Regions from separate parts of the Rahnella sp. PAMC25617 genome, predicted to be linked through region 1. Evidence: predicted binding sites of a transcription regulator. Region 1 holds the regulator's gene; each other region holds the start of a gene.
The links. The regulator sigma-54, encoded in region 1, starts transcription at its own class of promoters, with help from an activator protein. The targets are predictions, from matches to a motif close to GTTGGCACANNTTTCGCTNT.
Positions count from the first base shown of each region.

Region 2: a site for sigma-54 is predicted at 3,137-3,156, ahead of ACM615_RS06835 (branched-chain amino acid ABC transporter substrate-binding protein). Genes of this name have one in related genera too.
Region 3: a site for sigma-54 is predicted at 1,859-1,878, ahead of glnA (glutamate--ammonia ligase). Genes of this name have one in related genera too.

Region 1 covers NZ_JBOCUM010000013.1:101,559-105,691, forward strand. Annotated here, with positions in the region: gene lptA (lipopolysaccharide ABC transporter substrate-binding protein LptA) at 1-294, shown strand, start outside; gene lptB (LPS export ABC transporter ATP-binding protein) at 300-1,025, shown strand; gene rpoN (RNA polymerase factor sigma-54) at 1,128-2,561, shown strand; gene hpf (ribosome hibernation promoting factor) at 2,585-2,872, shown strand; gene ptsN (PTS IIA-like nitrogen regulatory protein PtsN) at 2,971-3,453, shown strand; gene rapZ (RNase adapter RapZ) at 3,521-4,133, shown strand, end outside.
Region 2 covers NZ_JBOCUM010000006.1:183,392-187,524, forward strand. Annotated here, with positions in the region: gene livM (high-affinity branched-chain amino acid ABC transporter permease LivM) at 1-838, opposite strand, end outside; gene ACM615_RS06830 (ABC transporter permease subunit) at 849-1,763, opposite strand; gene ACM615_RS06835 (branched-chain amino acid ABC transporter substrate-binding protein) at 1,844-2,968, opposite strand; gene ACM615_RS06840 (YgdI/YgdR family lipoprotein) at 3,424-3,639, shown strand; gene ACM615_RS06845 (methyl-accepting chemotaxis protein) at 3,766-4,133, opposite strand, start outside.
Region 3 covers NZ_JBOCUM010000004.1:28,601-32,733, forward strand. Annotated here, with positions in the region: gene typA (ribosome-dependent GTPase TypA) at 1-1,587, opposite strand, end outside; gene glnA (glutamate--ammonia ligase) at 2,045-3,454, shown strand; gene glnL (nitrogen regulation protein NR(II)) at 3,722-4,133, shown strand, end outside.

The DNA of each region.
Region 1 (4,133 bases):
TACGGTAACCCGGTGACCTTCTATCAGATGCAGGACAACGGCAAGCCGGTAAAAGGCCATGCGCAGAAAGTCCGCTATGAAGTGGAAAACGATCTGGTGACCCTGACCGGTAACGCTTACCTTGAACAGCTCGACAGCAACGTGAAAGGCGACCGTATTACGTATCTGGTGCAGAAACAGCAAATGGAAGCCTTCAGTGATAAAGGCAACCGTGTGACGACCGTTCTGGTTCCTTCGCAGCTGCAACAGAAAACACCTGCAGCGGCGGGCCAGCCGACCAAAAAGAGTAACTGATTTTTATGGCTAAATTAATCGCAGAGAATCTGGCAAAAGCCTACAAAGGCCGCAAGGTCGTTGAAGATGTCAGCCTGATGGTCAACTCCGGCGAAATCGTCGGGTTATTAGGGCCAAACGGTGCCGGTAAAACCACGACCTTCTACATGGTCGTCGGCATCGTGCAGCGTGATGCAGGCCGTATTATCGTCGATGACGAAGACATCAGCCTGTTGCCATTGCATACCCGCGCCCGTCGCGGTATTGGCTATCTTCCTCAGGAAGCGTCCATTTTCCGCCGCCTCAGCGTATTTGATAACCTGATGGCCGTGTTGCAGATCCGCGACGATCTGAACAAAGAACAGCGTAACGATCGCGCCAATGAACTGATGGAAGAGTTCCATATTTCTCATTTGCGCGATAACCTCGGTCAGTCACTGTCCGGTGGTGAACGCCGTCGTGTTGAAATCGCCCGCGCGCTGGCGGCGAACCCTAAATTCATTCTGCTGGATGAACCGTTCGCCGGTGTTGACCCGATTTCAGTTATCGACATCAAAAAAATCATTGAGCATTTGCGTGACAGTGGCCTCGGCGTACTGATCACCGACCATAACGTTCGCGAAACGCTCGACGTGTGTGAACGCGCTTACATCGTCAGTCAGGGCAAGTTAATCGCCCACGGCACGCCAGCCGATATTCTTGCTGATGAACAAGTTAAACGCGTTTATCTTGGTGAAGAATTCCGTCTGTGATCTGTGCCGCCGGAACCGTGCCTGTTTCACTTTAAAATGAAACAGGCCGTCTCTGACAGAAGTGTTGCCGTTTTCACTCATCAACGGAAATAAAGCCAAGATATGAAGCAAGGTTTGCAACTCAGATTCAGCCAACAACTGGCAATGACTCCACAGTTACAACAGGCCATCCGCCTGTTGCAATTGTCCACGCTTGAGCTCCAACAGGAGATCCAACTCGCGCTGGAGAGCAACCCTCTGCTGGAACAAACCGACCTTCATGAAGAAATCGACTCGGTAGAAGCCACCGACAGCGAAGGGTTAGATACCCGCGAAGCACTCGAGCAAAAAGACATGCCCGAAGAGCTGCCGCTGGATGCGACCTGGGATGAAATCTATACCGCGGGCACGCCTTCCGGCACCGGTAATGATTACAGCGACGACGAGCTGCCGATTTATCAGGGTGAAACCACCCAGACCCTTCAGGATTACCTGATGTGGCAGGTCGAGCTGACGCCGTTCTCAGATACTGATGCGGCGATTGCGACGTCCATTGTCGATGCGGTCGATGACACCGGTTACCTCACCGTTTCTCTTGACGACATTCTGGAAAGCATCGGGGATGAAAACGTCACGATGGACGAAGTGGAAGCCGTGCTCAAACGCGTACAGCGTTTTGACCCGGTCGGCGTGGCCGCGCGCGACCTGCGCGACTGCCTGCTGATCCAACTTTCCCAGTATGTGACCGACACGCCTTTCATCACCGAAGCCCGTCTTATCATCAGCGAACATCTGGATTTGCTGGCGAACCATGATTTCCGCGCACTTATGCGATCAACCCGGTTAAAAGAAGATACACTGAAAGGAGCGATGCTCCTGATCCAGTCTCTTGATCCGCGTCCGGGCCAGTCGATCAATACCGGCGAATCCGAATACGTGATCCCGGATGTGCTGGTGCGCAAAGTGTCAGGAGTCTGGACGGTTGAACTCAATTCGGACAGCATTCCGCGTCTGAAGATTAACCAGCAGTACGCCGCGATGGGGAATTCCGCACGCAGCGACAGCGACGGGCAGTTTATCCGCAGCAACCTGCAGGAAGCCAAATGGTTAATCAAAAGCCTGGAAAGCCGTAACGACACGCTGTTGAAAGTCACGCGCTGTATCGTTGAGCAGCAGCAGGCGTTCTTTGAACTGGGTGAAGAATTTATGAAACCTATGGTGCTGGCTGATATCGCCAGCGCCGTAGAAATGCACGAATCGACGATTTCACGCGTCACGACGCAGAAGTTTCTGCACAGCCCGCGTGGCATTTTCGAACTGAAGTATTTCTTTTCCAGCCATGTCAGTACAGACAGCGGCGGCGAGGCATCGTCAACCGCCATCCGGGCGCTGGTGAAGAAATTAATCGCAGCGGAGAATCCTGTAAAACCGCTCAGTGACAGTAAGTTAGCGACCCTGCTTTCCGATCAGGGAATTATGGTTGCACGACGAACCGTCGCCAAATACCGAGAGTCTTTGTCCATCCCGCCCTCAAACCAACGTAAACAGTTAGTTTGACCTCAACAGAGAAGGAAGACATTATGCAGCTCAACATTACCGGACATCACATTGAGATCACGGATCCCCTGAGAGAGTTCATCACGTCGAAGCTGGCCAAGCTTGAGCAGTATTTCGACAGGATTAATCAGGTGTATGTGGTGTTGAGCGTGGAAAAGGTGCAAAAAGTTGCCGAAGCAACTTTGCATGTGAATGGAGGCGAGTTACATGCCACCTCGGAACATCAGGATATGTACGCAGCGATTGACGGACTGGTTGATAAACTGGCCCGTCAGCTGAATAAACATAAAGACAAACTGAAACAGCACTGACATTCATGTAGCCAACCCTGTGCTACAAACCTTCGGGCATCGGCTTGTGACCTTCGGGAAACGAGCCGATATAGCTTTAAGGGTGAAACAGCGCAAAAGTGAAAGATGACATGAACAACGATATAGCAATGCAATTAACGTCGGTGCTTAATGCCGAATGCACTAAAAGCGGCGTTCATTGCGCCAGCAAAAAACGCGCACTGGAAATCATCAGCGAACTGGCAGCCAGACAACTTAATTTGTCGCCACAGGTGATTTTCGACGCTATTTTGACCCGTGAACGTATGGGCAGCACCGGGATCGGTGCCGGGATCGCCATCCCGCACGGTAAGCTGGAAGAAGATACGTTACGTGCCGTCGGCGTGTTCATTCAGCTGGAACAACCGATCGCTTTTGATGCCATCGATAATCAGCCGGTAGACTTACTTTTTGCCTTGCTGGTACCGGCAGATCAATGTAAAACCCATTTACATACATTATCTTTGGTGGCTAAGAAATTAGCTGATAAAACAGTGTGTCGCCGCCTTCGTAGTGCGCAGAGCGATGAAGAACTGTTCCAGATAATGACTGAAAACGAATAAATTGCTGATTCCCGGTACGGTGCCGGGAAAATGAATTCTGAACACTGAATGCCAGGGGAGTGACACCATGGTGCTGATGATTGTCAGCGGCCGTTCCGGTTCCGGGAAATCGGTTGCCCTACGGGCATTGGAAGACATGGGTTTTTACTGTGTGGATAACCTGCCGGTGGTGTTATTGCCGCAGCTTGCCCAGACCCTCGTTGAACGTAATACGTCAGCTGCCGTCAGCATCGACGTGCGTAACATGCCGGAAACCCCGGAAGTTTATGAGTACGCGATGTCACAACTGCCGGAGAGCTTCTCACCGCAGCTGTTGTTCCTTGATGCCGACCGCAACACGCTGATCCGCCGCTACAGCGACACCCGTCGTCTGCACCCGCTTTCCAGCAAAAATCTCTCCCTCGAAAGTGCCATTGATGAAGAAGCCGATCTGCTCGAGCCTCTGCGTTCTTCCGCTGATCTCATCATCGACACGTCCGAAATGTCCGTTCACGAACTGGCAGAAATGCTGCGTACCCGCCTGCTGGGTAAACGCGAACGTGAACTGACGATGGTCTTCGAATCCTTTGGTTTCAAACACGGCATTCCGATTGATGCGGATTACGTGTTCGATGTACGCTTCCTGCCGAACCCGCACTGGGATCCGAAACTGCGTCCGATGACCGGCCTAGACAAACCGG
Region 2 (4,133 bases), on a different contig from region 1:
CCACCAGAACCAGCACCGCGTAGATGAAAATAAATTTCATATTCGGGTTATAGGTGAGATGGAAAAACTCGTGGAACGGCACGCCGCCCTCTTTCGCCCGTCGGCCAAACTCCAGACCGAAAAACGTCGGAGGTGGCGCGGAAACGCCATTCGGGCCGCCGGTGAACGACAACCAGTTAGTCAGCACCAGACGGATGATTTCGCCAAAGCCGAGCGTCACAATCGCCAGATAATCGCCATGCATACGCAGCACCGGAAAGCCCAGCAAAGCCCCGGCCAGTGCGGCCATCACGGCGGCCAGCGGCAGCATCGACCAGAATCCGAGGCCGAGATACTGATATCCCAGCGCCAGTCCGTAGGCGCCGATGGCGTAAAAGGCCACGTATCCCAGATCCAGTAGCCCGGCCAGACCAACCACGATATTCAGCCCGAGGCCAAGCAGCACGTAAATCAGCCCCAGAATAGCGACGGTCAGAATGTATTTAGTGGCAACAAACGGGAAGAAAATCGCCAGCACAATCAGCAGGGGCAATATCCAGCGCAGGTTGCTTTTGTGATCCGGCGGACGGACGTATACACCCGCGCTGTCGGATTCGAAGCGCGCACGCGTTTTCTGTCCGGCTGCGGTTTCCAGAAAAGCGCTAAGCAAAAAACGTCCGAGCATGACAGCGGCGATAATCCAGATTAGCCGCTGGGAATGAAAGTTAAAGCTATAGCCGTCCAGCACCACGCCGACCACAGGTCCGAAAATAATCAACGCCACCAGTCCGGCGAAAATGGCATCCAGCAGGCAGCGTTTAAGCGAAAATCCGCCGCTCACAGCAGTTTGTGTCGTCATTTTATTTCCCTCACACTTTCGTCACGACCGGACGGCCCAGCAGGCCCTGAGGGCGGAAAATAAGGATCACCACCAGCAATCCAAAAGAGAACACGTCTTTGTAATCGGAATTCACCATGCCCGAGAACTGCGCTTCGGCGATACCCAGTATCAGGCCGCCGAGCATCGCGCCCGGTAACGATCCGATCCCACCGAGTACCGCTGCGGTAAAGGCTTTGATGCCGATGATAAATCCGGCATAGAAATCAAAAGTGCCGTAGTTCATGGTGACCAGTACGCCTGCCAGCCCCGCCATCGCCGCGCCGATCATAAAGACCAGCGAGATAATGCGATCGGTGTTGATGCCGAGAATTGAGGCCATTTTTCTGTCCTGCTGTACCGCACGACACATACGACCGAGTTTGGTGTTGCTGATAATCCACGACAAAACCAACATGCCGACAAGGGACGCCACCAGAATGAACAGTTTGGTGTAGGTCATCTGGACAAAGCTGTCTCCGATATGAAAACGCAGCGCGCCATCAAACATCGTAGGAATGCCCTGCTGTCGCGGTCCCTGACTGATTTGTGCGTAGTTCTGCAAAATCAGCGACATGCCGATAGCAGAAATCAGCGGTGCAAGGCGCGTGGAATTTCGCAGAGGTTTGTAGGCAATGCGCTCAATCGCCCAGCCGTAAACGCCGGTCACCACGATGGTGAACACCAGTGTGCCGAGGATCAGCAGCGGAAAAGAGTGCAGCCCGAAGAAGGAAAGCAGCGCCAGCGCGATAGCGCAGAGGTAAGCCGAAATCATATACACTTCGCCGTGAGCAAAGTTGATCATGCCGATAATACCGTAAACCATGGTGTAGCCGATGGCGATGAGACCGTAGACAGCACCGAGCGTAATGCCATTAAACAGTTGTTGCAGGAAGAATGAATCCATAAATACGCAGTCTCTTTTTGTGACCGCGCCTGGCTAAGAGCGCGGTCTGACACAGATTAGAACTGGCAAATCAAAATGAGTTATTCCTTAACTTCCTGATATTTGCCTTTGTCATCCCACTTATAAACCACGTAATCAGAGACTTTCAGGTCGCCTTTGCTGTCCCAGGCCTTTTTACCCATGACGGTATCGACACTGTTGGCTTTAAGCCAGGCGCTGGCTTTGGCAGAATCGCTGCCGCCGGTGGCTTTGAAGGCGGCGGCAATGGCCTGCACGGACGCGTAGGAATAGAGGGTGTAACCTTCCGGCTCGAATTTGTTGGCGCGGAATTTATCGATAACGGCTTTGCCGTCCGGGATCAGACGCGGGTCTTTGCCAAAGGTCATCAGAATGCCATTGGTGTATTGGGGACCGCCGGCAGCGGTGACCATTTCTTCGTTGACGATACAGTCACCGGAGAAGAACGTCGCCTGAACGCCCTGCTCACGCATCTGGCGAACTAACGGACCGGCTTCCGGATGGCAGCCGCCAAAGAACACCACATCTGGTTTCTGCGCACTGATTTTGGTAACCAGCGCATTAAAGTCTTTTTCGCCGCGCGACAGGCCTTCATACATCACTTCTTTCACGCCGCGTTTGTTAAGCGCTGCTTTGGTGGCATCCGCCAGCCCCTGTCCGTAGGTATCTTTGTCGTGAATGATGACCACTTTTTTGGCTTTCAGTTTGTCGATGATGTAATCGCTGGCCACCAGCCCCTGCTGGTCATCGCGCCCACACATACGGAACATATCGCTCATGCCGCGTTCAGTGATCTGCGGATTAGTTGAGCCCGGCGTGATGGCGATAATCCCGGCGTCGTTATACACCTCAGACGCAGGCATGGTAGAGGATGAACAGAAATGTCCGACCACTGCCTGCACTTTATCCTGATCTACCAGCCGGTTAGCCACCGCGACCGCTTGTTTTGGCTCGCAGGCATCATCACCCTGAACCAGTTTGATTTTCTCGCCGTTGATCCCGCCTGCGGCATTAATGTCTTCGGCGGCCTGAGTCGCCCCATGCCAGTACTGATCACCATAAGTGGCATTCGGACCGGTGAACGGACCGGCAACCCCAATCACAATATCCGCACGCGCGGAGAAGGCCGTGACCAGACAACCAGCCAGTAAAAGAGAGAGAGGACTTTTCATAAATTTCATCGACATCATCATGATCCTTAGGACTGAGTTTATGCAAACGGGTTATGGGCAACGCATGCAGCAAAAACACCAACGCAAAGTCGTAATCTGAAAATCTGAAATTTAAAGCACAAGCCAATGGAGGGGAGATCCCGTTTGTCCACCGCTGGCGGACAACATCAAAGGTAAGAAACTTAAGCAAAATATCTGCCAGTGTTACCCGACGTCTGTGATTGTTACGGTTATGTGAGTATAGATAGCGCCTGTCAGGCGTTGCGGGGAACTCGCAGAAACAACGACGGGATCACATCGCACCGCACTGGTGCTGAAAAGAATAGGAAAATAACGATACCGGAACGCCCTGCACCAAAATGTAACGTTAAGTTCCCCACGGCTAATCCGTTGATATATTTTTTCTTTGCTTCTTTCGGCGGGTTGTTTTGTAATGCGGTCAGATGATTGCAACAGGAAACGACTGAACAATGAAGAAATTATCCTGCCTGACGGCGATTGTGCTGGCCATGGGATTATCAGGCTGTGCCAGTGATTATGTGATCAACACCAAAGCGGGCGACCAGTTTTTCGCCCACGGTGAACCCGACCGTGACCGCGATACCGGCATGACCAGCTACACCGACATGAACGGCGATTATCATCTGATGAACACCAATGATATCGCGGGCATTGTGAAGAAGTAGGCGTGACCGATGGGAATTACATTTTTTCGACAGCCCGACCGATGAATTACACGGCGGGCTGAATAAAACAGTCATGCTATAGGTACCTGAACGGCCCGTAATAACACGACTGTTTTGAGGATAAAATTACTCAGTAATAAAACGCGAAACAGACGACGCCAGATTTTGTGCCTGATCCCGCAGCGCATTAGCAGCAGCAGAAGACTCTTCCACCAGGGCCGCGTTTTGCTGAGTCACGCTGTCCATCTCCACTATGGCTTGCCCTACCTGAGATATTCCCCTGTTCTGTTCATCCGATGCCTGCGTAATTTCATTAAGTATTTCGGTAACGTTAGCCACTTTAGTCACAATGTCATGCATGGTGGTTCCCGCCTGTTCTACCAGCTCTGACCCTGCATTAATTCGCTCTACCGATTCACCAATTAAACCTTCTATCTCTTTTGCAGCCTGAGCACTACGTTGCGCCAGACTTCTCACTTCACTTGCCACCACAG
Region 3 (4,133 bases), on a different contig from region 1:
ACGTGAGTGAATACCGATGATCTGGCCTTCATACACTTCTGCGCCGTGGCCCAGGAACAATTTACCGCGGTCTTGCAGGCTGAACAGTGCGAACGCAACTGCTTTACCCTGACCGTTGGAGATCAGCACGCCGTTCTGACGCTGGCCGATTTCGCCCGGACGAACGTCATCGTAGTGGCTGAACGTGGAGTACAGCAGACCGGTACCAGAAGTCATGGTCATGAATTCTGTACGGAAGCCGATCAGGCCACGTGCAGGGATCAGGTAATCAAGACGGATACGACCTTTGCCGTCTGGGATCATGTCTTTGACATCGCCTTTACGCTCACCCATGGCCTGCATTACAGAACCCTGGTGTTGCTCTTCGATATCCAGTGTCACGTTCTCGAATGGCTCTTGCATGCGGCCATCGATTTTACGGTTGATTACTTTAGGACGGGAAACCGCCAGCTCGAAACCTTCACGACGCATGTTTTCGATCAGAACCGACAGGTGAAGTTCACCACGGCCTGAAACGCGGAATGCATCAGCATCTTCAGTTTCTTCAACACGCAATGCAACGTTGTGCACCAGTTCTTTGTTCAGACGGTCAAGGATCTGACGTGAAGTCACATACTTACCTTCTTTACCACAGAACGGAGAGGTGTTTACGTTGAAGTACATGGTTACTGTTGGTTCATCAACGCTCAGCGCTGGCAGAGCTTCAACATTCGCCGGATCACAGATTGTGTCGGAGATGTTCAGTTCGCCCAGGCCGGTGATTGCGATGATGTCGCCCGCTTCAGCAACGGTGGCTTCGATACGCTCAAGACCCATGTGGGTCAGAACTTTACCGACTTTACCGTTACGGGTTTTGCCTTCGCTGTCGATGACAGTGATTTGCTGGTTAGGCTTAACGGTACCGCGTTTGATGCGGCCGATGCCGATGACGCCAACATAGTTGTTGTAGTCCAGCTGAGAGATTTGCATCTGGAAAGGTGCATCCATCTCAACTTGTGGCGGAGATACGTGGTCAACGATCGCCTGGTACAACGGGGTCATGTCTTCGGCCATATCGTTATGGTCGTTACCCGCGATACCCATCAATGCTGATGCATAGATGATTGGGAAATCGAGTTGTTCGTCGGTTGCGTCCAGGTTTACGAACAGGTCGAAGACCTGATCAACAACCCAGTCAGGACGCGCGCCAGGGCGGTCAACCTTGTTGATTACCACGATCGGTTTCAGACCATTAGCGAATGCTTTTTTGGTCACGAAACGGGTTTGCGGCATTGGGCCATCCATTGCATCCACAACCAGCAGCACCGAGTCGACCATTGACATCACACGCTCTACCTCACCGCCGAAGTCGGCGTGTCCTGGGGTATCCACGATGTTGATGCGGTAGTCTTTCCAATTAATGGCGGTGTTTTTTGCGAGGATGGTAATCCCACGCTCTTTCTCCAAATCGTTGGAGTCCATTACGCGTTCAGTGGCTTCTACACGCTCTCCGAAAGTACCGGATTGTTGTAGCAGCTTGTCGACCAGGGTGGTTTTACCATGGTCAACGTGGGCAATAATGGCGATGTTACGCAAATTTTCGATCACAGCTTTGCCTCAGGCATTAGAAATAGCGCGCTATTGTACACGTATTAAGCGAGGTTCTAAACAAGATCACAAGGATCTTGATGAAACAACTTGTGGATGGTTACTTTGTGATCCCTTTCACGGTGCAAAAAGATCACTGAACCATTATGACGCACCGTTTTGGTGCCATGCATCTCAGAGATAGCACCATTATAGTGCAGAAATTCCGTTATGGTGCATACTTATCGAGTGCAAGAGCCCTGTAAAATGGCGTTGTTTGCATTTTCTCAAAGTTGGCACACTTTTCGCTAATAGTTTTTAGGGTAAAAAAAAGTTTTTACAGGGTGACGCGTCTGACCAGTCAAATAATAGCGCTGTTCAGTCCACACGCCAGTTCAAGTAAAGCTGTTATTTCCAACTAAAGACCAAAAATGGTTATTCGTTCCACGACGATAATGAGAAATTCGGGAGAACTAGTATGTCCGCTGAACACGTTTTGACGATGCTGAATGAGCATGAAGTGAAATTCGTAGATTTACGTTTCACAGATACCAAAGGCAAAGAACAGCACGTCACCATTCCTGCACACCAGGTTAGCGCTGACTTCTTCGAAGAAGGCAAAATGTTTGATGGCTCTTCAATCGGTGGCTGGAAAGGCATTAACGAATCTGACATGGTTTTGATGCCAGATGCGAGCACTGCTGTTCTTGACCCGTTCTACGAAGAAACCACGCTGATCATTCGTTGCGACATCCTTGAGCCAACTACGCTGCAAGGTTATGACCGCGACCCACGTTCTACCGCAAAACGTGCAGAAGACTTCCTGCGCTCTTCCGGTATCGCGGACACCGTTCTGTTCGGGCCAGAGCCAGAATTCTTCCTGTTTGATGATGTGCGCTTCGGCAGCAGCATCTCCGGTTCTCACGTGGCTATCGATGATATCGAAGGCGCATGGAACTCCAGCACCAAATATGAAGGCGGCAACAAAGGCCACCGTCCTGCAGTTAAAGGTGGTTACTTCCCGGTTCCTCCGGTCGACTCCTCCCAGGATCTGCGTTCTACCATGTGTCTGACCATGGAAGAAATGGGTCTGGTTGTTGAAGCTCACCACCACGAAGTGGCAACCGCGGGTCAGAACGAAGTGGCAACCCGCTTCAATACCCTGACCAAAAAAGCGGACGAAATTCAAATCTACAAATACGTGGTTCACAACGTGGCTCACGCATTTGGCAAAACTGCGACCTTCATGCCAAAACCAATGTTTGGCGATAACGGTTCCGGTATGCACTGCCACATGTCTCTGTCCAAGAACGGTAACAACCTGTTCGCTGGCGACAAATACGGCGGCCTGTCTGAAATGGCACTGTTCTACATCGGCGGTATCATCAAGCACGCTAAAGCGATCAACGCCTACGCTAACCCGACTACCAACTCCTACAAGCGTTTGGTCCCGGGCTACGAAGCGCCAGTGATGCTGGCTTACTCTGCGCGTAACCGTTCTGCATCCATCCGTATTCCACACGTATCAACGCCTAAAGCGATGCGTATCGAAGCACGCTTCCCTGATCCAGCGGCTAACCCATACCTGGCGTTTGCTGCACTGATGATGGCTGGCCTGGACGGTATCATCAACAAGATCCACCCTGGCGATGCGATGGACAAAAACCTGTATGACCTGCCACCGGAAGAAGAAGCAGAAATTCCAAAAGTTGCAGGTTCACTGGAAGAAGCGCTGAACGCACTGAACGAAGACCGCGAGTTCCTGACCCGTGGCGGCGTGTTCACTGACGACGCTATCGATGCTTACATTGGTCTGCGTAAAGAAGAAATGGATCGCGTGCGTATGACTCCGCATCCGGTTGAGTTCGAGCTGTACTACAGCGTCTAAAGACAGCGTTTAATTCTCGAATTAGCTGCTGAACTCAGCGCCCGTCCTCTGACCGGCGCTGAGAGAAATACCCGACTGGAGGCCTGGCGGTAAGAAAGCCTTCAGCGTCAAAATCAAGTAAGACGATTTTATTTGTTGCCGTGGAAACTTTCAGCCCATCTCCGGATGGGCTTTTTTCTCCACACTCTTTCCTGCTTAACCCCTCTGACCCGTGTTTTGGCCGGGTAGCGAGACAAATTGCACCCATCAGGTGCGGGAGACTGCGGTATGGCAACTGGCAAGCTGCCCGATGCTGGGCAGATCCTGAATTCTTTAATCAACAGCGTTCTGCTGTTGGACGACGATTTGGCTGTGCATTACGCCAACCCGGCGGCTCAGCAATTACTGGCGCAAAGTTCCCGCAAACTTTTTGGCACCCCGTTGCCAGAGCTGGTGGGATATTTTTCGCTGAACATCGAGTTAATGCGTGAAAGTCTGACAGCCGGACAGGGCTTTACAGACAGCGAAGTGACTTTAGTCGTCGATGGCCGCGCGCATGTGTTGTCACTGACCGCACAGATGCTGCCGGAAGGTTTTATTCTGGTCGAACTGGCGCCGATGGATAATCAGCGACGTTTGAGTCAGGAACAATTGCAGCATGCTCAACAGGTTGCAGCCCGAGATTTGATCCGCGGTCTCG